3 regions of the Streptomyces sp. NPDC056231 genome follow, and region 3 is predicted to be linked to each of the others. Evidence: riboswitches for the same ligand, from Rfam matches in the RefSeq annotation. Region 3 holds a riboswitch; each other region holds the start of a gene.
The links. Region 3 has a riboswitch for cobalamin ahead of ACNPQM_RS30670 (HoxN/HupN/NixA family nickel/cobalt transporter). Riboswitches for the same ligand answer to the same signal wherever they lie in the genome.
Positions count from the first base shown of each region.

Region 1: it holds a riboswitch for cobalamin, as region 3 does, so the genes downstream of both, ACNPQM_RS31685 (cobalamin biosynthesis protein) here and ACNPQM_RS30670 (HoxN/HupN/NixA family nickel/cobalt transporter) in region 3, are expected to answer to the same signal.
Region 2: it holds a riboswitch for cobalamin, as region 3 does, so the genes downstream of both, cobN (cobaltochelatase subunit CobN) here and ACNPQM_RS30670 (HoxN/HupN/NixA family nickel/cobalt transporter) in region 3, are expected to answer to the same signal.

Region 1 covers NZ_JBLVKW010000057.1:31,878-39,805, forward strand. The annotation lists gene ACNPQM_RS31665 (alpha/beta hydrolase) at 1-569, opposite strand, end outside; gene ACNPQM_RS31670 (class II aldolase/adducin family protein) at 644-1,348, opposite strand; gene ACNPQM_RS31675 (inorganic phosphate transporter) at 1,631-2,917, shown strand; gene ACNPQM_RS31680 (hypothetical protein) at 2,930-3,163, shown strand; cobalamin riboswitch at 3,316-3,447, shown strand; gene ACNPQM_RS31685 (cobalamin biosynthesis protein) at 3,595-4,575, shown strand; gene ACNPQM_RS31690 (cobyric acid synthase) at 4,572-6,131, shown strand; gene ACNPQM_RS31695 (putative cobaltochelatase) at 6,307-7,928, shown strand, end outside.
Region 2 covers NZ_JBLVKW010000003.1:33,173-41,100, forward strand. The annotation lists gene cobM (precorrin-4 C(11)-methyltransferase) at 1-204, shown strand, start outside; gene ACNPQM_RS03825 (cobalt-precorrin-5B (C(1))-methyltransferase) at 223-1,338, opposite strand; gene ACNPQM_RS03830 (cobalt-precorrin-6A reductase) at 1,354-2,100, shown strand; gene ACNPQM_RS03835 (precorrin-2 C(20)-methyltransferase) at 2,111-3,625, opposite strand; gene ACNPQM_RS03840 (precorrin-8X methylmutase) at 3,628-4,254, opposite strand; gene cobG (precorrin-3B synthase) at 4,311-5,603, opposite strand; cobalamin riboswitch at 5,833-5,969, shown strand; gene cobN (cobaltochelatase subunit CobN) at 6,041-7,928, shown strand, end outside.
Region 3 covers NZ_JBLVKW010000053.1:21,166-29,093, reverse strand. The annotation lists gene ACNPQM_RS30695 (aldehyde dehydrogenase) at 1-1,307, shown strand, start outside; gene ACNPQM_RS30690 (gamma-glutamyl-gamma-aminobutyrate hydrolase family protein) at 1,292-2,023, shown strand; gene ACNPQM_RS30685 (MarR family winged helix-turn-helix transcriptional regulator) at 2,090-2,662, opposite strand; gene ACNPQM_RS30680 (hypothetical protein) at 2,932-3,393, shown strand; partial or broken gene ACNPQM_RS30675 (ArsR/SmtB family transcription factor) at 3,800-4,135, opposite strand; cobalamin riboswitch at 4,201-4,390, shown strand; gene ACNPQM_RS30670 (HoxN/HupN/NixA family nickel/cobalt transporter) at 4,417-5,526, shown strand; gene ACNPQM_RS30665 (hypothetical protein) at 5,637-5,861, shown strand; gene ACNPQM_RS30660 (DeoR/GlpR family DNA-binding transcription regulator) at 5,947-6,708, opposite strand; gene ACNPQM_RS30655 (APC family permease) at 7,143-7,928, shown strand, end outside.

The DNA of each region.
Region 1 (7,928 bases), on a different contig from region 3:
TATGCCAGGCCGAGGACCGGCAGCCGCAGCCCGTGCAGGAACTCCATGATGTTCATGGGGTGTTCGCGGGTGGTGCCGAGGCCGTGCACGGTGATGACCCAGGTGTCCCGGGGGCCGGGCACGAACCAGGCGGGCAGGACGCCGAGCTCACCGGGGATCTCGACGTCCTCGTGGTCGAGGCCGAGGGCCGTGCCGGGGTCGCCGCTGTACAGCGCGGGGGTGATCCGGACCTGGGCGCCGGGTTCCAGGCTGCCGTCATTGACACGTTCCAGTCTGCGTACGACGGCGTCGGGGGCGTGCGATGCCTGCTCGATCACCGGGCCGACGACGGCCTGGACGCCGTCGCCCACCAGTCCGTACGTACCGGGCCGGAGCGCGGCGAAGGAGCGGGTCAGTGTGACCTGCCCGGCCGCCGTGGCGTGCACGGTGAGCTGCCGGTCGGCGGGGAGCGGACGTCCGGACGGCGCCCTCAGGGCGGCGCTGCTGGCGTACCGGCCGGCGACGACCGCTGCCGCGCCGACGCCGAGGAGGGTGGTGACGGCTGCTGCCGCCGCTGTTGCCGGGCGCACTGCTTCAGTCTCGGGGGGTGTGCCGCGCCCTGCCAGTGGACAGGGGCCGTCCGGTGGCTCGCCGGTGCTCCCGGTCAGCCGGGTTGCCCGTACCCCTTCAGAGCGTCCTGCACGTCACGCAGCTGAGCGAGGGAGAGCAGGGACGGGGTGTGGCCTGGTACGGAGCTTGCGGTGAGCCAGAGCCTGCACATCCATTCCAGCTGGGCGGTGCGGTCGTAGGCCTGGTCGAGGGTCGATCCATAGGTGACGGTTCCGTGGTTGCGGAGCAGACAGCCCGTGCGGTCACGCAGGGCGGCCAGCATGTGCTCGGCCAGCTCCTGGGTTCCGTAGCGCGCATAGGCCGCGGTGCGGACGGGGCCACCGAGCATGGCGGCGGCGTAGTGCACCAGCGGGACCTCGGGGACGAGGGTGGAGACGGCCGTGGCGTGCACGGCGTGGGTGTGCACGACGGCGGCGGCGTCGGTGTTGCGGTAGACCGCCAGGTGGAGCGGCAGTTCGCTGGTCGGGGCGAGGGCGCCGAGCACCTGGTTGCCGTGGAGGTCGACGGCCACGGTGTCGCCGGGGCCCAGCCGGTCGTACGGCACACCGCTCGGGGTGACCAGGACGAGGTCGCCGACCCGCGCCGACACATTGCCCGAGGTGCCGACCACCAAGCCCTCCGCAGCGGTCCTGCGGGCGGTGGCGACGACGCCGTGCCAGGCCTGCTCGATCGCGTCGCGTGCGCCGTTCGCATCGCGCCCGTTATGCCCGCTGTGCGCGTCCTTGTGATGCTCACTCATGGGGGAATCCTGCCAGCGGGGCCGGCGCGGCAGGAGACGCCGAGTGACTCACATCTCTTTTCCGGGGCTTCCGGACCTCGGATCACAGGGCGCAAAGCGAGGCGGGAGGGGCGAAATTCGGCCACGACAGGCGCCGCGCCCCACATCCACTGTCGGTGGCCCGACAAAAAGAATGGCTCAACTCCGTTTGGAGTCACCACAGAGCCCCGTCCAGTTCATCTTCCGTTCACCCAGGTTGCCTACGTTCCACGTGCCAATGACGTCGAACGATTGCCTGGGTAAATGGAACACATCACGCTGCTCCTCGCGATTGTGATCGTGACAGCTCTAGTGTTCGATTTCACGAACGGTTTCCATGACACCGCGAACGCGATGGCGACCACCATCTCGACCGGTGCCCTCAAACCCAAGACAGCGGTGGCCATGTCCGCCGCTCTCAACCTCGTCGGCGCCTTCCTGTCGGTGGAGGTCGCCAAAACGATCTCCGGCGGGATCATCAACGAGAACGGACTGCGGACAGAAGTCATCTTCGCGGCCCTCGTCGGCGCCATTCTGTGGAATCTGCTCACCTGGCTGGTCGGCCTGCCGTCCAGCTCGTCCCACGCACTCTTCGGCGGCCTGATCGGCGCCGCGGTGATGTCGGCGGGCTGGTCCTCGGTCGACGGCGGAACCGTCGTCACCAAGGTCCTGCTTCCCGCGGTCGCCGCCCCGGTCGTCGCGGGTGTCGCCGCACTGCTGGCGACCAGGCTGACGTACCGGATCGGCGGCGGGAACCGTAACGAGGCCCAGGAGAAGGCCACCGCCAAGGGCTACCGGGCCGGCCAGATCGCCTCGGCCGGTCTGGTCTCGCTCGCCCACGGCACCAACGACGCGCAGAAGACCATGGGCATCATCACCCTGGCCCTGGTCACCGGTGGCATCCTGTCCCCCGGCTCGAACCCGCCGGTCTGGGTCATCGTCTCCGCCGGTCTGGCCATCGCACTCGGCACCTACCTGGGCGGCTGGCGCATCATCCGCACCATGGGCAGCGGCCTCACCGAGCTCAAGCCGCCGCAGGGCTTCGCCGCCCAGACCAGCGCGGCCACGGTCATCCTGGCCTCCTCGCACCTCGGCTTCTCCCTCTCCACCACCCAGTCCTGCTCCGGCGCCGTGATGGGTGCGGGTCTGGGCCGCCCGGGCGGTGTGGTCCGCTGGTCCACCGCGACCCGGATGTTCGCCGCCTGGGGTCTGACCCTGCCGGCCGCGGGTCTGGTCGGCGCGGGCGCGGAGTTCCTCACCAGGCAGGGCACCTGGGGTGTCGTCGCCGTCGCCGTCCTGCTCGTCGCGGGCTCCGGAGCGATCTGGCTGCTGTCCCGGCGCAAGCCGGTCGGGCACGGCGATGTCGCGCCCACCGGTGAGGTCGCCGAGCCGGCGGGGGTCATCACCACCGCCATCGCGGCCGTCACTCCGCCGCCCGCCGGGACGGCTGCGGTCGCCACGGCAGTGGACACGACCACGGACCTCAAGACCACCATCCCGGCCCAGCCCGGAACCGTCGCCGCCGATCCGGCGCGGCCCGCCACGGTGTAAGGACAGATCACCATGAACATCGACTGGGCAGCTCTCGGCTCCGTCTTCGGCGTCTCGCTCGTCGTCACCGTCGCGCTGGTGGGCCTCTTCACCCTGGGCATCGTCGGCCTCTCCAAGCAGCCGGAACCGGCCACGCAGGGTGGCTCCACCGGAGGCTCCCTGGTGCTCGCCCGCGTGGGCGGGTACCTCTGCTTCGGGCTCTGCGCGGCTGCGGTCGCGTACGGGATCTATCTGATCGTCGCCTGAGCCCCTTCCCGCACTCCCCCATCGGGCCGGACACACCTCGCGTGTGTCCGGCCCGATGTGCGTCTGCGCACAGTGCACCGCCGCAGGTCAACGCCAGGTTGACGGGCGTTCGCGGAGCGTGGTGGACTGCCGGAGCCATTTACGGCGACAGCAGAGGAAGCCGGTGTGAATCCGGCGCGGTCCCGCCACTGTCACCGGGGAGCAGTCCCCCACACCGGAAGTCACGGCCCGCGCATGCGGGCTGGAAGGCCGGGGGAACTGCGGATCCGGGAGCCAGGAGACTCTCGCCGCCGGTCACGTCGAACCAGGGCGCGGACCCTGAGTGAGGACATATCGCCATGCCCGGCTGCCGTGCGTCCGCCGTTTCTGTGCCGCCCTCACCAGGAGCAGGCTGTACCGAGGTCCTTCGAGGCAGCGCGGCCGGCTGAGCCGTGCGAGCCGACCGCATCTTCGCGTACGGCGCCGCCGCCGGCCTGATCGGCGATCTGCTGCTCGGTGATCCCCGCCGGGGGCATCCGGTCGCCGCCTTCGGGCGGGCCGCGGCGGGCGTCGAACGGCGCCTGTGGCGCGACCACCGCGGGTGGGGCGCCCTGCACACCCTGGTCTGCGCCGGAGGCGCTGCCGGTGGAGCCGCGCTGGCCGCCCGTACCGTACGCCGTCATCCCGCCGCCTCCGTCGCCCTGACCGCGGCCGCCACCTGGTCCGTCGTCGGCGGCACCTCGCTGGGTCGCGAGGCGCGCGCCATCGGCGGCGCGCTCGCCGCCGGTGACATCGAGCTGGCCCGGGAGCGCCTCCCCCATCTGTGCGGGCGCGACCCGCACTCCCTCGACGGGCCGCAGATCGCGCGCGCCGTGGTGGAGTCCGTGGCCGAGAACACCTCGGACGCGGTGGTGGGTGCCCTCGTGTGGGGCGCGCTGGGTGGCGTGCCCGGACTCGTCGCCTTCCGCGCCGTCAACACCCTCGACGCGATGGTCGGGCACAAGTCGCCCCGCCATCTGCGCTACGGCTGGGCCTCGGCCCGCCTGGACGACGTCGCGGGCTGGCCCGGCGCCCGGCTCACCGCCGCGCTCGCCGTGGTTGCCGGGGGGCAGCCACGTCGAGCGCTGCAGGCCTGGCGGGCGGACGCGGGCAGGCATCCGAGCCCCAACGCGGGCCCGGTGGAAGCCTCGTTCGCGGGGGCGCTCGGCGTACGGCTCGGCGGGACCCTCGCGTACGGCGGGCGTGTCGAGCACCGGCCGGTACTGAACGGCGCGACCGGCCGTGCGGTGGAGACCGGGGACATCGAGCGCGCGGTGCGGCTGTCGCGCCGCGTGGGAGTACTGGCCCTCGGCGTGTGCGCGGCGGGCCGGCTGATCGCGGGACGGTGGTCGCCCTCGGGGCGGCGTGCGGCTGCGGGACGGAGCGGGAAATGAGCGGCGGACTGCTGGTCGCCGGAACCACGTCGGACGCGGGCAAGAGCGTCGTCACCGCAGGCATCTGCCGGTGGCTGGTGCGCCAGGGCGTGAAGGTCGCGCCGTTCAAGGCGCAGAACATGTCGCTGAACTCGTTCGTCACCCGCGAGGGTGCGGAGATCGGACGCGCGCAGGCGATGCAGGCGCAGGCCGCCCGGGTGGAACCGACCGCGCTGATGAACCCGGTGCTGCTCAAGCCCGGCGGCGACCGGTCCAGTCAGGTCGTCCTGATGGGCAGGCCGGTGGGCGAGATGAGCGCGCGCGGTTACCACGGGGGGCGACAGGAATCTCTGTTCGGTACGGTCGTGGACTGTCTGGAGCAGCTTCGGGGCACCTATGACGCCGTGATCTGCGAGGGGGCGGGCAGCCCGGCCGAGATCAATCTGCGGCGCACCGACATCGTGAACATGGGGATCGCGCGGGCCGCGGGGTTCCCCGTCATCGTCGTCGGTGACATCGACCGCGGTGGCGTCTTCGCCTCGTTCTTCGGCACGACGGCGCTGCTCAGCGCCGAGGACCAGGCGCTGGTCGCCGGCTATCTGGTCAACAAGTTCCGCGGCGACGTGTCGCTCCTGGAGCCGGGTCTCGACATGCTGCACGGGCTGACCGGGCGGCGGACGTACGGAGTTCTGCCGTTCGCCCACGGCCTGGGCATCGACGAGGAGGACGGGCTGCGGGTCTCGCTCCGCGGTGCCGTACGCGAGTCGGTCGTCGCACCGCCGCACGGCGAGGACGTGCTGCGGGTCGCGGTGTGCGCCGTGCCGCTGATGTCGAACTTCACCGATGTGGACGCGCTGGCCGCCGAACCGGGTGTCGTGGTGCGGTTCGTGGACCGGGCGGAGGAGCTGGCCGACGCGGATCTGGTGATCGTGCCGGGCACGCGCGGGACGGTGAAGGCGCTGGCCTGGCTGCGGGAGCGGGGGCTGGCCGACGCGCTGCTGCGACGGGCGGCGCAGGGGCGTCCGGTGCTCGGCATCTGTGGCGGGTTCCAGGTGCTCGCGGAGCAGATCGAGGACGAGGTGGAGTCGCGGGCGGGGCGGGTCGACGGGCTCGGACTGCTGCCGGTGCGGATCCGGTTCGACCGCGAGAAGACCCTTGCCCGGCCGGTCGGTACGGCGCTCGGGGAGCCGGTGGAGGGGTACGAGATCCACCACGGGGTCGCCGATGTGCGGGGCGGCGAGCCGTTCCTGGACGGGTGCCGGGTCGGCGCGGTGTGGGGGACGCACTGGCACGGGTCGCTGGAGAGCGATGCGTTCCGGCGGCGGTTCCTGAGCGAGGTCGCGCGGACGGCGGGGCGGCGGTTCGTGGCCGCACCCGACACGAGTTTCGGGGCGTTGCGGGAGGAACAGCTGGACCGGCTGGGGGATCTGATCGAGGAGCATGCCGATACGGGGGCGTTGATGCGGTTGATCGAGGCGGGGGTACCGGAGGGACTGCCCTTCGTGGGCCCTGGGGCGCCGGAGGTGCCGGCGGCCCGTGGGGCCGGGGTGGCCGGGGTGGCCGGGAGGTCGGCGTGAGGGGGACGCCTGCGGCGGGCTCTGTTCCCCCGTCCGCACCTTCCCGTGACCGGGTCTCCGTCCCGGGCCCCGGTCCTCAGATGCCCGACGGGCCGAGCAGTCGCCCGGAACCGCTGGACAGCGGGCCGGAACAGGTCACCGGTTCTTGGATGGATGACGTCGTCAAGGAGGCTTTGTGAGTACCCCGTATCCCTTTACTGCCATCGTCGGGCAGGACGATCTACGGCTCGGACTGTTGCTGAACGCCGTATCGCCCGCTGTCGGTGGTGTGCTCGTGCGTGGGGAGAAGGGGACCGCCAAGTCCACCGCCGTGCGGGCGCTCGCCGCGCTCATGCCCGAGGTCGATGTCGTCTCCGGATGCCGGTTCTCGTGTGACCCGGTGTCGCCCGATCCGGCGTGTCCCGATGGGCCCCACAAGGCCGGCGGCGGCGTGTCGCGGGCGGCGCGGACCGTGGAGCTGCCGGTGGGCGCCTCCGAGGACCGGCTCGTCGGGGCGCTCGACATCGAGCGGGCGCTCACCGACGGGGTCAAGGCGTTCGAGCCGGGGCTCCTCGCCGACGCGCATCGCGGAATCCTGTACGTCGACGAGGTCAACCTGCTCCATGACCACCTGGTGGATCTGCTGCTGGACGCGGCTGCCATGGGTGCCTCGTACGTGGAACGCGAAGGCGTCTCCGTACGGCATGCCGCGCGGTTCCTGCTCGTCGGAACGATGAACCCCGAAGAGGGCGAGCTGCGGCCGCAGTTGCTCGACCGGTTCGGGCTGACCGTCGAGGTCGCCGCGTCACGCGACACCGATCAGCGGGTCGAGGTCGTGCGGCGGCGGCTCGCGTACGACGACGATCCGGCCGGGTTCGCCGCCCGGTGGGCCCAGGAAGAAGGGGAGTTGCGGGAGCGGATCGCCGCCGCGCGGGCGCTCCTTCCGCACGTGGTGCTCGGGGACCGCGCGTTGCGGCAGATCGCCGCCACCTGTGCGGCCTTCGAGGTCGACGGGATGCGCGCCGACATCGTGATGGCCCGCACCGCGACCGCGCTGGCCGCGTGGGCGGGACGTACCGACGTGCTCGCCGAGGACGTCCGGCAGGCCGCCCTGCTGGCGCTCCCCCACCGGCGCCGCCGCAATCCGTTCGACGCGCCCGGTCTCGACGAGGAGAAACTCGACGACACGCTGGAGCAGAACAGCGGTGAAGGGGACGGGCGCGGGGACGACCCCGATCCGGACGGGCCGGGTGGGGGTGGACAGCCCCCGCGGGGGGACGGGCCCGACACGCCGCCGCAGCCCGAGGCGCGGAACGGCGACACGCCCGGACTGCCCTCGCAGGGACGGCCGGCCGACGGCGGCGAGCAGCAGCCCGTACGTGCTGCCGAGCCGTTCCGCACGAAGATGCTGAGCGTGCCGGGGCTCGGCGAGGGCGCGGCGGGGCGGCGGTCCCGGGCGCGTACCGAACACGGGCGTACGACCGGGGCGCGACGGCCCGAGGGGGCCCTGACCAGACTGCATCTCGCCGCGACCGTCCAGGCTGCCGCCCCGCACCAGCGTGCGCGCGGACGGTCGGGCCGGGGGTTGGTGGTGCGGCGGGATGATCTGCGCCAGGCGACCAGGGAGGGACGCGAGGGGAACCTCGTACTTTTCGTCGTGGACGCTTCCGGGTCGATGGCCGCCCGGCAGCGGATGAGCGCCGTGAAGGGTGCGGTGCTTTCGCTGCTGTTGGACGCGTACCAGCGGCGGGACAAGGTCGGCCTGATCACCTTCCGCGGCAGGGGCGCCGACGTGGCACTGCCGCCCACCTCGTCCGT
Region 2 (7,928 bases), on a different contig from region 3:
GCCGACTGCCCGGCCGCCGTGGTGGCCATGGCGTCCCGCCCGGACGAGCTGATCCTGCGCGGTTCGCTGAGTGACATCGCCGGGCAGGTGAAGGCTGCGGGGGTGATCCGTACCGCCGTCATCATGGTCGGTCGCACGCTGGGCGCCGAGCAGTTCCGCGACAGCCACCTGTACTCGGCCGAGCGCGACCGGCACGTCTGCTGACGGGCGGCGCCGCCCGCGTCAGCGCACGTCGCTGCGGCCGACGACCGTGCCCGCCCGGTCGATGCAGATGACGTCCACGGCCACCGGCGCCCCGCGCAGCACCGACAGGGCCTGGTCCCGGGCGGCCACCGCGACCAGGTCGCCCAGCGGGACCCCGGCCGCCGCGCACAGCTGAAGGGCGGCCAGACCTGTGTTGGCGTCCGCCACCCCGGCGGTCAGCGACGCGTCCGCGCCGCCCTGCCGGGCGAGTTCGGCGAGGAATCCCTTGTCGACCTGGGAGCGGGCGGAGTGCAGATCCAGATGGCCCGCCGCGAGCTTCGACAGCTTCGCGAAGCCGCCGCAGACCGTCAGCCGGTCCACCGGATGCCTGCGTACGTACTTGAGCACCGCCCCCGCGAAGTCGCCCATGTCGAGCAGGGCGATCTCCGGCAGACCGTACTCGGCGACGACGGTCTTCTCCGAGGTCGACCCCGTGCACCCTGCCACATGCGTGTGCCCCGCGGCGCGGGCCACGTCCACGCCGCGGCGGATCGAGTCGATCCACGCCGAGCAGGAGTAGGGGACGACGATCCCGGTCGTACCGAGGATCGACAGGCCGCCCAGGATTCCGAGGCGCGGATTCCAGGTGGAACGGGCGATCTCCTCGCCGTGATCGACGGACACGGTGATCTCGACGTCACCCGTGTCCCCGTGGTCCGCCGCCACGCGCGCGATGTGGTCGCGCATCATCTGCCGCGGCACCGGGTTGATCGCGGGCTCGCCGACGTCGAGCGGCAGACCGGGGCGGGTCACGGTGCCCACGCCCGGACCGGCCCGGAACACCACACCCGATCCCGGCGGCAGCCGGCGCACCGTGGCCCGTACCAGCGCGCCGTGCGTCACGTCCGGGTCGTCCCCCGCGTCCTTGACCACGCCGGCCGTCGCCCGGTCCCCGGCGAGTTCCTCCATCGCCAGCACGAACGCCGGGCTCTGGCCCTTGGGCAGCACGATGGTCACCGGGTCGGGGAAGTCGCCGGTCAGCAGGGCGGTGTACGCGGCGGTCGTGGCCGCGGTCGCACAGGCACCGGTCGTCCAGCCCGGCCGCAGACCGGTGTGTTTGAGTTGGGCGCCGCGCCCGCCCTTCGCCTCACTCATGTCTGGACCGATCCCATGCACGTACTCGTCCTCGGTGGCACCACGGAGGCACGCCGTCTCGCCGAGCACCTGGCCGGGGCGCTCCCGGCCGGGGCCCGGGTCACCAGTTCGCTGGCCGGCCGGGTGGCCAGTCCGAAGCTGCCGCCCGGCGAGGTGCGGGTGGGCGGGTTCGGGGGAGCCGAGGGGCTCGCCGCGTGGCTGCGGACGCACCGGGTCGACGCGCTCATCGATGCCACCCATCCTTTCGCCGGAACGATCAGCTTCCATGCGGCGTCGGCCGCCGCCGACGCCCATGTTCCCCTGCTCGCTCTGCGCCGCCCCGGCTGGGTGCCCACGGACGGCGACCGCTGGCACCCGGTCGGCTCCCTGGCCGAGGCGGCGAAGGCGCTGCCCGGGCTCGGGCAGCGGGTCTTCCTGACCACGGGCCGGATGGGGCTCGCCGTCTTCGCCGGTCTCGACTCGCAGTGGTTCCTGATGCGGTCGGTGGACGCCCCCGACGGACCGCACCCGGCGCGGATGGAGGTCCTGCTGGACCGGGGGCCGTTCACCCTCGACGGCGAGCGCGAACTGATCCGCCGTCACCGCATCGACGTCCTCGTCACCAAGGACAGCGGGGGTGACGCCACCGCCCCGAAACTGACCGCGGCCCGGGAGGCCGGTGTTCCGGTGGTGGTGGTCCGCCGGCCGCCGGTCCCGGACGGCGTCCCCGTGGCCCCCACATCGGAACTCGCCGTGGACTGGCTGTCCGGCCTGCTCGGCTGACGGGAGGCTGTCAGGCCTCCGGGTAACGCCGTGGCGTCCACACGATCTGCTGACCGTCCCCCCGCCGCACCGACCGCGTCTGGGAGGAACCGACCAGCAGGATCGTCCGCATGTCGACCTCGGCCGGTTCCAGCTCCGCCAGGGTGACGATGCGTACGCTCTCCGAGGGGCCGCCCACATCCCGGCCCACCACCACCGGCGTATCCGGCGAACGGTGCTCCAGCAGCAGGTCACGGGCCTTGCCGACCTGCTCGGTGCGGGTGCGTGAACCCGGGTTGTACAGCGCCAGCACCAGGTCCGCCGCCGCGGCCGCGCGCAGCCGGGTGGCGATCACCTCCCACGGCTTGAGCCGGTCGGAGAGCGAGACCGTGGCGTAGTCGTGGCCGAGCGGCGCGCCCGCGCGGGCGGCTGCGGCGTTGGCCGCGGTCACCCCGGGCAGCACCCGCACCGGCACCTTGGCGTACGCGTCCTGCGAGGCGACCTCCAGGACGGCGGTCGCCATGGCGAAGATCCCCGGGTCGCCGCCCGAGACCACGGCCACGCGGCGTCCGCGCCGGGCCAGGTCGAGGGCGAACTCGGCACGCTCCGACTCCACCTTGTTGTCGGAGCCGTGGCGGGCCTGCCCCGGGCGGACCGGGACGCGGTCCAGGTACGTGGTGTAGCCGACGAGGTCGTCGGCGGCGGCCAGCGCCCCGCGAGACTCCGGGGTCAGCCACAGCGGCCCGGCGGGACCGGTCCCGACGACCACGACCTCACCCACGTGCTCCGCGTCCTCGGCCGCCTCCGGCCGGGGCGCGTCGATCCGGCTGGGCAGCACCGCGACAGCGAAGTACGGAACGGAGTCCGGGTCGGTGTCGGCGAGCTCGCCGGTACGCTCCCCGGCCATCGTGGCGCGCTCCACGTAGTGCGCCTCGTCCAGCCGCCCGGAGGCCTCGAAGGCGCGCCGCACGGCGGGGAACGTGCGCCCCAGCTTCATCACCACGGCGGCGTCGGTGGCGGCCAGGCGGGCCGTCAGCTCCTCCTCCGGCAGCGTGCCGGGGAGGATCGTCAGCACCTCCTCGCCCTCGGCCAGCGGGGTGCCGAGCCGGGCGGCGGCGGCGCTGACCGACGTGACCCCGGGGATCACCTCGGTGGGATACCGGTCGGCGAGCCGCTTGTGCATGTGCATGTACGAGCCGTAGAACATCGGGTCGCCCTCGGCGAGCACCGCCACCGTCCGCCCGGCGTCCAGGTGCACGGCCAGCCGGGCCGCGGCCTCGCCGTAGAACTCCTCCATCGCACCCCGGTAGCCGCCCGGGTGGTCGGTGGTCTCCGTCGTGACCGGATAGACCAGCTTCTCCTCGATGTGGTCCGCGCGGATGTGCTCGGCGGCGATGGAGCGCGCGATGGACCGTCCGTGACGGGCGCTGTGATAGGCGATGACATCGGCCTCGGCGATGATCTGCACGGCGCGTACGGTCATCAGTGCCGGATCGCCGGGACCGAGCCCCACCCCGTACAGCCGGCCCGTGTTCTGCTCGCTCACTCTTACTCTTCCTCGCTGGCGATCGCGTTGAGCGCGGCCGCGGCTATGGCACTGCCGCCGCGACGGCCCCGTACGACCAGGTGTTCCAGACCGGACGGATGGTCGGCCAGGGCGTCCTTGGACTCGGCGGCCCCGACGAAGCCGACGGGCACACCGATGACGGCGGCCGGGCGCGGAGCACCTTCCTCGATCATCTCAAGCAGCCGGAACAGGGCGGTCGGTGCGTTGCCCACGGCCACCACCGCCCCCTCCATGCGGTCCCGCCACAGCTCCATCGCCGCGGCGCTGCGGGTCGTGCCCAGCTTCCTGGCGAGATCGGGGACCGTGGGGTCCGACAGGGTGCAGATGACCTCGTTGCCGGCGGGCAGCCGCTTGCGGGTGACCCCGCTGGCGACCATGGCCACGTCGCACAGGATCGGCGCACCGGAGCGCAGCGCCGCGCGGGCACCGGCCACGACCCCCGGGGTGAAGTCGATGTCGCGTACGAGGTCGACCATGCCGCAGGCGTGGATCATGCGGACCGCGACCTGGCTGATGTCGGCGGGCAGCCCCGCGAGATCCGCCTCGGCGCGGATGGTGGCGAAGGACTGGCGGTAGATCGCCGGTCCGTCCTTCTCGTACTGGAACACGGTGGTTTCGCTCTCTCCGGTCGGTGGTCGGGCTGCAGCGCCCTCGGGTCGGTGGTTCAGATACGGGCGCGGCGGGCGGCGTTCACCGCGGCGGCCAGGTCGGACGGGCTGCCGTGGACCGTCACGGGGGCGCCCCGTTCGCCGCCGCGGACCTGGGCCACCTGGTGCCCGCCCGGAACGGCGACGACGTCTGCCCAGGCGCCCTTGGGGTGACCGCAGCGGCGTTCGCAGCCGGACCAGTGAACGGGGAGCTGCCCGGCCAGGGGCTCTCCGGCGGCCCGTACGAAGGCCTCCGCGTCGCCCCGCACATCTGCCAGCGACTTCGCACAGCCGGGCCGGCCGATGCACGCACCGACCCCCGTCCACGCGGAGCCGGGTCCGGTGATCAGTCCGGCCGCATCCCACTCGCGCAGCCGAGCCGCCGCTTCGCCGGGCGTCACGCCCGTCACGACGACGCTCCGCCACGGGGTCAGCCGCAGCTCGCGGCCCACGCGGGACAGGCTCGTCCACTGCGCAGCGGTGAGCCGCCCGAGCGGCACTCCCACACAGGCCGCGGTGCCGACGACGCCGTACGCGGGCTCCTGCGCCGCCGTCGCCTGCGGTACGCGCTCCGCGGCACCGGCCACCCCCAGCGCCACCCGCACCGGCTCCAGCAACTCTTCTGCCGCGAAAGGCAGTTCGCTCACCCGCCAGGCGCCCGTCTCCCGCGCCGCCGCCAGAAACGCCTCGGCGGCGACGAGCGCCGCGCGCGGCGCATCGCCCCCGGGGACCCTCAGCACTGCCTCCGCGGCCCCGATCCGCAGGAGCGCGCTCCCGTCGCTCTGCCCCAGCAACGTCACATCCGCACCCAGGGCATCGACGTCACCACGGCCGTCGTCCAGCGCGAAGAGAAAGCGGCCGGACAGCCCGGCCGCTTTGTCACTTCCGCACAACAGCGCGTCCAGCGTGGTCAGCCACGGCCGGACGTCCCGGTGGCCCCGGCCGTCGAGCCCGGAGAGCGGGGAGGCCACGACGTTGCGTATCCGCTCATGGCTCCGGGACGGCAGCAGCCCTGCCCCGCCCAGGAGTTCGGCGAGCCGTCCGCCGCACTCCGGGCCGAGGCCGCGCAACTGGACATTGCCCCGAGAAGTGAGATGCAGCTCACCGTCGCCCAACTCCCGCGCGGCAGCGTGGAGCGCGTCCGCCTGTCGGGCAGTCAGCACGCCACCGGGGACCCGGACCCGCGCCAGCGCGCCGTCGTCCGCCCGGTGGAGCCGCAGCGAACCCGGGCAGGCATCGCCGCGGTCACGGGAGACGGGCTCCCCCGGGGCCGATGGCGGGGTGTCGGAAGTGGACATGGCGGCGAGCATACCGACCATCATTCTGAGCTGTATGAATCCCATCCGATGTACGGCCCTTACTATGCCTAGCAGCGGGCCATCCGGCCCGACATCGCCTGAGAGCCTGTCGGGTGACCTTCGATCGGATAGCGGACGCGGCCTGGTGCGTGCGGTTCCAAGGCGGCGGGATGTCCTCGTAGCGGAGCTACCAGGACATTTCGGCAACGCGGGAAGCGTGCGTGCCAGGGCGTGGCCGCCCGATCAGAGGTCACCCGACAGGCTCTGAGACGGCGATAGGGGAGGAAGCCCGGTGCGAGTCCGGCGCGGTCCCGCCACTGTGAGTCCGGTCTGGACGGCCGGGCGAGTCAGGAACTCCCTTCCCCAAGCTCTCGGCGCCGCTCGAGCAGGGGAGACCTCATTCCGACACCGCCCGGGGCGTGGACACCCCGAGGAAGGCCCGACGCCGCATGATCCTGCTCCTGTCGACGTCCGACACCGACCTGCTCAGCGCCCGCGCCGCGGACGGTCCGGTGACCTACCGCTACGCCAACCCCTCGCGCCTGCCGCTCGACGACCTCCCCGCTCTCCTCGACGGCACCGACCTCGTCGTCGTACGCCTCCTCGGCGGTGTCCGCGCCTGGCAGGAAGGGCTCGACCAGGTCCTCGCCACCGGCAGGCCGGTCGTCGTCCTCACCGGCGAACAGGCCCCCGACGCCCAGCTGATGGCCGCCTCCACCGTCCCGATCGGGATCGCCGCCGAGGCCCACGCCTACCTGGCGCACGGCGGCCCGGCCAACCTGGACCAGCTGGCCCGGTTCCTGTCCGACACCGTGCTGCTGACCGGCCACGGCTTCGAGCCCCCGGCGCCCGCACCGTCCTGGGGACCCCTGGAGCGCACCGCGCGCACCTGTGACGGCCCGACCGTCGCGGTGCTCTACTACCGCGCCCACCACATGAGCGGGAACACCGCGTTCGTCGACACGCTCTGCCGGTCGATCGAGGACGCGGGCGCTCGCGCCCTCCCCCTGTACGTCGCCTCGCTGCGTACCCCGGAACCCGCACTCATCGACGAACTGCGCGCCGCCGACGCCATCGTCACCACCGTCCTCGCCGCGGGCGGCACCCGGCCCGCCGAGGCATCGGCGGGCGGCGACGACGAGTCCTGGGACGCGGGTGCGCTCACCGGACTCGACGTACCGATCCTGCAGGCGCTCTGCCTGACCAGCTCGCGCAGCGACTGGGAGGACAACGACGAGGGTGTCTCCCCGCTCGACGCGGCCAGCCAGATCGCGGTCCCCGAGTTCGACGGCCGGCTGATCACCGTCCCGTTCTCCTTCAAGGAGATCGACGAGGACGGACTGCCCGCGTACGTCGCCGACACCGAACGCGCCGCACGCGTCGCCGGAATCGCCGTACGCCATGCACGGCTTCGCCACATCCCGGCCGGGGACAAGCGCCTGGCACTCGTCCTCTCCGCCTACCCGACCAAGCACTCCCGTATCGGCAACGCCGTCGGGCTCGACACCCCCGCCAGCGCCGTCGCCCTGCTGCGGCGACTGCGCGCCGAGGGCTACGACTTCGGGCCCGAGGACGAACTCCCCGGCCTGGTCTCCGGCGACGGCGACGAGCTGATCTACGCCCTGATCGAGGCCGGCGGCCACGACCAGGAGTGGCTGACCGAGGAGCAGCTGGCCCGCAACCCGGTCCGTATCCCGGCCGCCGACTACCGGCGCTGGTACGCCACGCTCCCGGACGGACTCCGCGACGCCGTCGAGCAGCACTGGGGTCCGCCGCCCGGCGAGATGTTCGTGGACCGCTCCCGCAATCCGGAGGGTGACATCGTGCTCGCCGCCCTGCGCCGCGGGAACCTCCTCATTCTCATCCAGCCGCCGCGCGGCTTCGGCGAGAACCCGATCGCGATCTACCACGACCCCGATCTGCCGCCCTCGCACCACTACTTGGCCGCGTACCGCTGGATCGCGGCGGCGCGGGACGACGGTGGTTTCGCGGCCGACGCGATGATCCACCTCGGCAAGCACGGCAACCTGGAGTGGCTGCCCGGCAAGAACGCGGGCCTGTCCGCGGACTGCGGCCCGGACGCGGCACTGGGCGATCTCCCGCTCGTCTACCCGTTCCTGGTGAACGACCCGGGCGAGGGCACGCAGGCCAAGCGCCGCGTCCACGCCACGCTGATCGACCACCTCGTGCCGCCGATGGCCCGTGCGGACAGCTACGGCGACATCGCGCGCCTGGAGCAACTCCTGGACGAGCACGCCCAGATCGCCGCGATGGACCCGGCGAAACTGCCCGCGATCCGCGCCCAGATCTGGACCCTGATCCAGGCCGCCAAGCTCG
Region 3 (7,928 bases):
TCGCCGCCGCCCGCCGGGCCTTCGACTCCGGCCCCTGGCCGCGCCTGGCGCCCGCCGACCGCGGCCGGGCGCTGCTGCGGATCGCCGATCTGCTGGAGGAGCAGCGCGACCAGCTCGCGCTCATCATCAGTCTGGAGATAGGCAAGCCCATCACGGACGCGTATGCCATCGAGCTGCGCGCCGCGATCAATACCTTCCGCTGGTACGGACAGTTGGCCGACAAGGTGACCGACGAGTCCCCCCACATCGCCCCGGACGCGCTCGCGCTCGTCACCCGGGAGCCGGCGGGCGTCGTCGGCGCGGTGGTGCCGTGGAACTTCCCCCTGACGCTCGCCTCCTGGAAGGTCGCGCCCGCACTCGCGGCCGGCTGCACCGTCGTACTGAAGCCCTCCGAGAACTCCCCGCTGTCCGCCCTGCTGTTGGGCCGTCTCGCAACCGAGGCCGGGCTGCCGCCGGGCGTCCTGAACGTCGTCACCGGCGACGGCCCCACCGCCGGGCGGGCGATCGGCCTGCACCCCGACGTGGACGTCCTGGCCTTCACGGGGTCGACCGCCGTGGGGCGGCACTTCCTGCGCTACGCCGCCGACTCCAATCTCAAGCGTGTCTGGCTGGAGTTGGGCGGCAAGTCGCCCAACATCATCCTCCCGGACGCACCCGACCTGGAGAAGGCCGCGGCCACCGCCGCCTGGGGCATCTTCTTCAACCAGGGCGAGATGTGCACGGCACCCTCGCGACTGCTCGTCCACTCCTCCATCGCCGAGCGCGTCACCGAGGCCATCGTGGATCGCGCACGGAAACTGCGAGTCGGTGACCCCCTCGACCCCGCCACCGAGATGGGCGCGCTGGCCGGCGAGGGACACCTGGAGCGCGTACTGGACCACATCGGAACCGGCCTCCACGAGGGCGCCCGGCTGCGGACCGGTGGTGACCGCACACGGGCCGAGTCCGGGGGCAGCTTCCTGCGGCCCACCGTCTTCGACCGGGTGGACCCCGGCATGCGGTTGGCCCGGGAGGAGATCTTCGGCCCGGTGCTGTCCGTCCTCACCTTCGAGGACCTCGACGAGGCCGTCGCGCTCGCCAACGCCACCGAGTACGGTCTCGCGGCCGGGCTGTGGACGTCCGACCTGTCCACCGCGCACCGGGTCTCCCGCGCCCTGAAGGCCGGGACGGTCTGGGTCAACTGCTACGAGGAGGGCGACCTGACCGTGCCCTTCGGCGGGATGAAGCAGTCCGGCAACGGCCGCGACAAGTCCGCGCACGCCCTGGAGAAGTACACCGAACTCAAGACCACCTGGATCCAGCTGTGAGACCGCTCATCGCCATTCCGGCCCGTTTCTCCGCGTCCACCTCCGCCCTGCGGTACGCCGCCGAGGTCAACGCCCGGGCGCTCGTCGACGCGGTGTGGCGGGCGGGCGGCGAACCCGCGACCATCCACCCGCACGCGCCCGGCGGAACCGCCGACCCCGCCGAGGTGACCGCCCGGCTCACCCGCTTCGACGGCGTCCTGCTCCCCGGCGGCGGCGACCTCGCCCCGCACCGCTACAGCGATGGCGAGGCCCACGACAGCGTCTACGACGTGGACGACGAACAGGACGGCTTCGACCTGGAAGTCGCCCGCCAAGCGCTGGACGCGGGCCTGCCGACGCTTGCGGTCTGCCGCGGCCTGCAGGTCGTCAACGTCGCCCTGGGCGGCACCCTGGAGCAGGACATGGGCGGCCCGCAGCGCGAGCACCGCCACGTCGTGCACCCGGTGGCGATCCAGCGCGGCTCGCTCCTGGGGCAGGCCACCGGGGCCGAGAAGGTGGAGGTCTCTTGCTACCACCACCAGCGGGTGGACCGTACCGGTGTCGGCCTCACGGTCGCCGCCCGCGCCGTCGACGGGACCGTGGAAGCCCTCGAACTCCCTGGCCTGCACGGCTGGTTCGCCGCCGTGCAGTGGCACCCCGAGGACACCGCCCACGAAGACCCGGCCCAGCAAGGGCTCTTCGACGCCCTCATCCGCGCCGCCCGCGGCCGTCGCTGACATCGCCGTGGCCCTCTTCGGCCGCGGCCGGACCACAGGGCCCCGGCTCGCTCCGGAACTCGACCTTCACGCCTTGGGGCGGCGTCCGCTGCGGCGCGGCGCGGGTTCGGCGCCGTCCAGCAGGGCGAGGCGACGCTCCTCGCCCTGCTCCTCCACCTGGAGCACGACCCGGCGCAGCCCCTCCGCGACACTGCGGCACTCCTCGTCGCTGAGCTGCCCGGTGACAAATGCCTCCTCCTCGTTGAACTGGGGAAACACGCGTTGCATGAGCTCCTCGCCCTCGTCCGTGAGGCTGAGCAGCACCAGCCTCCCGTCAGTGGGATGACCGGACCGCCGCACCAGCCCCCGCGCCTCCAGAGTGCGCGAAACCCCGGTGAGGGTCCCCTTGGAGATGCCCGCTTCCTCCGCCACGTGCCGCGTCTCGGACTCGCCCCAGATCCACACCACCCACAGCACGACGAACGCCGTCCAGGTCAGCTCGGACTCGCGCAGCACCGAGTTCTCCAGGTGCTGCCTGACCGCGGAGGCGGCGCGGTAGATATTGGCCACCACGGCCATCTGCTCGTGCCGGACCGGAATGCCCCCCAGCTTCGCACCTGCCAGCTTCTCGGCTTCGGTGATGGATCGTTGGCCGGGCACGGGCACACCCCTCCGACGCCATTGCGGCGCCTTGGATCGACGCTATCGTTCGGGACCAAATTGTACGGAGTTCCGGCCGACAGGGCATGTGCCGACGATGTACCTCGAAACCAGTAGTGGACTCCCCTGCTCTGGCCGCACTACGGGAACGCGCTGCCTCATCCGGCAGGTGGCACGGACCGCCCGGGGCGCCGGGTACCGTGGAGCCCGCCGATCCCGTGGACCTTCTTGCGGGCTGCGTGACCCCCGTAGGAACAGATGAGGAACCGATGACGACGAACCGCGGACGCAAAGACGTCATCCGCGACCGGATGGCTGCCACCGGCGAGTCGTACAACGTAGCCGCCCGCAACCTGAAGGCGATGAAGGACATGGGCGCCACCCGTGACGCCGTCCTCACGCAGCGCTGGCGCCCGGCGGACTCGCTCGACGTTCCGTGCCCCTGCGGCGGGACCTGCGAGCCCGGCGAGACCTGCGACCACTGCCATGCCCGGCACCGTCATGTGGCACGCTACCCCGGCAGCGTCACGGATGTGGAGACCTGGGCCGACCGGTACGACTGCATGGGGTGCTCGTCCTCGTACACGCTGATCGTCGTCCTGCACGGCCGCCCCTGGGGTGTCGCCGAGACGGTGGTCCAGGGCGGGGCGGCCGAGCCGATGGTCAGGGCGCGGGTGTTTCCCGGCGTCGCCCACCCGCTGCTGCGCCCCGAGAGCCCCGAGGACGACTGACCGGCTGAGGACGAGGGCGTACCCCGCCGGCCCAGCGGGGTACGCCCTCGTCCGGTGCCAACCGCTGATGCGGTACCGCTGGTCGGTCGGTGTCTGCGGGACGGGGTGAAGGCAGCCGTCGCCGGCTTCCAGCGAGCCGAGGTGACCTGAACCGACAAAATCACCGCACTACCCACGACGCGCGTCGCGGACGTGCTGGGTTTTGTGGAGGGGCGGGACATCGATCCCCTCAGCAACAGTCGGCCGTACTACGAAAGAGTCCTGCCTGAGGCTCGCCGTGATCGCTTGTGGCCGCGGATCCTCACCGTCATCCTGAGCCACTTCCTCTTCCTGCCAGTTTCGGCGCCGCTCCGGTGGCCTCCAGGAACAGTGTGCCGTCGGCGCCTGCGTCTTGGGACGTGCAGTGTTTCAGCAACGCGGAAATCGGGCCGTCGACGAGCCGGTAGCGCACGATCCGGCCGTCCTTCTCACCCTCGACGATGCCGGCGGCCCGCAGAAGACGCAGAGCCTGGGAGACGGCGGTGTCCCGCATCCCGCTGGCGACGGCGAGGTCGGACACGGCGATGGGGCCCGCCTCATGGAGGGCGAGCAGCAAGGACAGACGTCCGGGATCGGAGAGCAGAGAGAAGCGATCGGCCCAGCCGCGTACGCGCTCGGGCTCGCCCATGGCGGCGATGGCATCGCAGACCCGATGGCCGTCAATGGTGCGCCGCCCGGCGTGTTCCGCGGGAACCAGATGCATGGACACATCATCGCAGTCACGCCCTTCACCTGCATACCTGGTCAGTTATGCAGGCTTGCAGCCTTCTAGGGTGGGCGGGCCGTGGTGTTCGGGAAGACCGGTGACAGCCCCCAAGGGCTCAGTCCGGAGCGGCCCTCGCCACTGTGATCGGGAAGTTCCCGCCCCATGCATTGCCACTGGCCTCGCGGCCGGGAAGGCAGGGGCGGGCGCGTTGACCCGTCAGCCAGGAGACCGGCCACGGCAGCACGAAGCTGATCCACGAGGTGCTGGAGCGTGACCGTATGACCGTGTCCCAAGGCGTGCCCGAAACCGCCGCCGCCCCGTCCTTCCGCTGGCGCCGCGAGGACACCGTCCGAACCGCAGGACTGCTGGCCGTGATCGTCGCGCTGCACGTGGTCGCGTTCGGAATCCTGTTTCTGCTCGTGATTCCGCATCACTACGAGGTCGGCACCAAGGCGTTCGGGGTCGGCCTGGGCATCACCGCCTACACCCTCGGCATGCGGCACGCCTTCGACGCGGACCACATCGCGGCGATCGACAACACCACCCGCAAGCTGATGGCCGACGGCAAGCGGCCGGTGTCGGTGGGCTTCTGGTTCGCGCTCGGGCACTCCAGTGTGGTGGTCGTCATGGCCGCACTGGTCGCCGGGGGCGCGAAGCTCGCCGGCACCCTGATGGACGACGGCTCCCGAACCCACCAAGTCCTCGGCACTGTGGGCACCACGGTGTCCGGCAGCTTTCTATATCTCATCGCCGCCCTCAACCTCGTGGCGCTGTTCGGCATCATCCGCGTCTTCAAGGCGATGCGGGCCGGACGGTACGACGAGGCGGAGCTGGAGGCCCACCTCGACTCGCGCGGCTTCATGAACCGCCTTCTGGGGCGGTTCACCAAGTCCATCCGCCGGCCCGGCCAAATGTTCCCGCTCGGCTTCCTGTTCGGGGTCGGCTTCGACACCACGACCGAGGTCCTGCTCCTCGCTCTGGCCGGCAACGGCGCCGCCGCCGGCCTCCCCTGGTACGCGGTCCTGTGCCTGCCCCTCCTCTTCGCGGCGGGCATGAGCCTGTTCGACACCCTGGACGGCACGTTCATGAACTTCGCCTACCAGTGGGCGTTCTCGAACCCCGTTCGCAAGGTGTTCTACAACCTCACGATCACCGGCCTGTCCATCGCGGTGGCCTTCTTCGTCGGCACGATCGAGCTGGTCGGCGTTCTGCACGACAAGCTCGCCCTGAGCGATGACGTCACCGGCTGGATCGCGGGCCTGAACCTGGACAACGTCGGCTATGTCATCGTCGGCCTGTTCGTGGTCGTCTGGGCCGTGGCCATCGCCTACTGGCGGCTGGCCAAGGTCGAGGAGCGCTGGAGCGCCCGCACCGCAGACGCCGCCTGACGGCGGCAGAAAGAGACCACCGCCGACATCTTCGAGGCCATCGAGCACGCCTCAGGGCGACGGTGAAGCCTGAAGCTGCAGGACAACCAGTTGCGGCGCATGGTGGTGCCATGGATGAGCACCCTCCTGTGGTCGTGCTTCCGCCCTCGCCGGACGGTGGGCGGCAGGTGACGATCCACGGCGAGCGCGTAGGCACCGCCTACAGCCTTTTCGACGTGCTCGATTTCCTCCACCGCGCCGGCTTGCCCATCAAGGATCGCGCGATCGACGACCCCGAGCTGATCGAGTGGCGCGGCGGCGGACCATACGACTGGAACAACACCGCGCTGCCCTGACCCCGCTGCCGATCGCCGGGCGTCCCACCCGCCCAGTGCCTTGGTCAGAGGACGCGCAGATGGGTGGGGCCTCTTTGGGACCTTTTCAAGCCACGATGACGGTGCTGCCGGCTCGGTCGAGGGCGGTGTGCAGTTCGGCCGGGCATGGCTTGTCGGTGATGAGGGAGTCGAAGCCGTTCAGCTCGCACACGCGGTGGGCGGCTGTGCGGCCGAACTTGCTCGAGTCGGCGAGTACGTAACGGTGGGAGGCGTTGGCGAGCATGGCTCGCTTGGTGGCGACTTCGTCGAGGTGGAAGTCGGTGAGCCCGTAGGGGGCGATGCCGCCGGATCCCAGGAAGACGGCGTCCGCGCGCAGGTTGCTGAAGAATTCCACCGCTTGGGCGTTGGAGCAGGCGAGGTCGCCGGCTCGGATCCGGCCGCCGCTGACCAGGACCTCGACTCGGGGGCGTGTGCTGACTTCCGCGGCCACGAGGAGGGAGGGGGTGGCGATGACCCCGGCGTGGTCGGCGGGCAGCGCGCGGGCGACCTCCAAGGCGGTGGTGCCGACGTCGATGACAACGGTCTGGTTAAGCTGGATGAGTGCTGCTGCCGCGCGGCCGATGGTCTCCTTCTCCGAGGCGAGGGCGCCGCTGCGTTCGCTGAAGGGTGCCTCTTCCCCGACCGGCGCCTGAGGGCTGGTGGCGCCGCCGTGAACCCGGGAGAGCCGGCCACGCCGCTCGAGCAGGGCAAGGTCCCTGCGGACCGTTTCGTGGGAGACGCCCAGCAGCGTCGTCAGATCGTCAGTGGTGACGAACGTGAGCCGGGCGATTTCGGCGGCGATTCTGCGATGGCGCTCGGCGGCGAGCACGACCTGTCTCCTTTGGAAGGGTGACCGTTTTTGTGGATCTGTGACTGCATTCTACGGTCCAGGCAGCCTCGATCAGGTCGTCGCGCCTCCTCCTGCCGGGCTTCCCCTTCCTCCCTCTCGCTGCCTGTGGCACCTGGGCGAGCGCCCCAGGCCTGTCCGGTGCGTTACGCAAAGACCAACCCTTGACGCCGAGCAGGCAAAGGTCCACACTTCCAGTAACTCGCGGTCAATAATCCACAAGAACGGTCAAGAGCCGGGTTGTCGACTGCCACGGGTACGGCCGCGCGCACCATCGCGGCCCCGCCGTCCCAACAGCAGACAGGCCCCCAGCAGACCCGCGCGCGGGGCGTGCCTGCATGCCGACCCGTTCGGTTCCTCCACGTCCACTGGCTCTCGCATCCACGGCGGGCCACTTCGAAGCAGGAAACAGAGGCATGGCATACGAAGACGCAGGTCCCCAGGGATCGAGAACAGACGGCGCGGGCGCCGGTGAGCCCAAGCAGCACATGGCGCGGGAACTCGGCTGGTATGCCTCGTTCTCCGTGGCATTCGGCTTCGTCTCCATCGCCACCGGCATCTTCACCACCTACGGCGCGGTGCTCGCGACGTCGGGCCCGCGCGGCATCTGGGCCTGGCCGATCTCCGTGATCGGCCAGCTGTCCATCGCCCTCGTCTTCGGCGCTCTCGCAGCGCGGATCCCGATCAGCGGCTACTCGTACCAGTGGGTGTCACGCATCGTGGGCCCGGTATGGGGCTGGATCATGGGATGGATCTCGTTCGCCTTCCTGGGCGTGGTCCTGATCGCCGTGGACTACACGATCGCCTCCACCATTCTTCCGGAGCTGTTCCAGTACGTCGGCACCACGCAGAACGCCTGGGTGATCACGGCCGTTGTCGTGCTGCTGCAGTCTGTTCTGGTCGCCGCCTCGACGCGCACCACCCACCGGGTCAACAAGGTGGCCGTGACGGTGCAGCTCGTCGGCATGATCGCCCTGACCGTGCTGCTGTTCGTCGTGGGCGCCTTCACGGGCAAGCTGGATTTCGCTCACCTTTTCGCGACCGGGCCCGTCCCGGAGAGCGGCTACTACGCCCTTGGCGGGGCCACCGAGGCCGGACCGTTCGCTCTGGCGTTCCTGCTGGGCGCGTTCACCATCGTCGGATTCGAGTCGGCGGCCAACCTGGCCGAGGAGACCAAGGATCCGGCTCGTGTCATCCCCAAG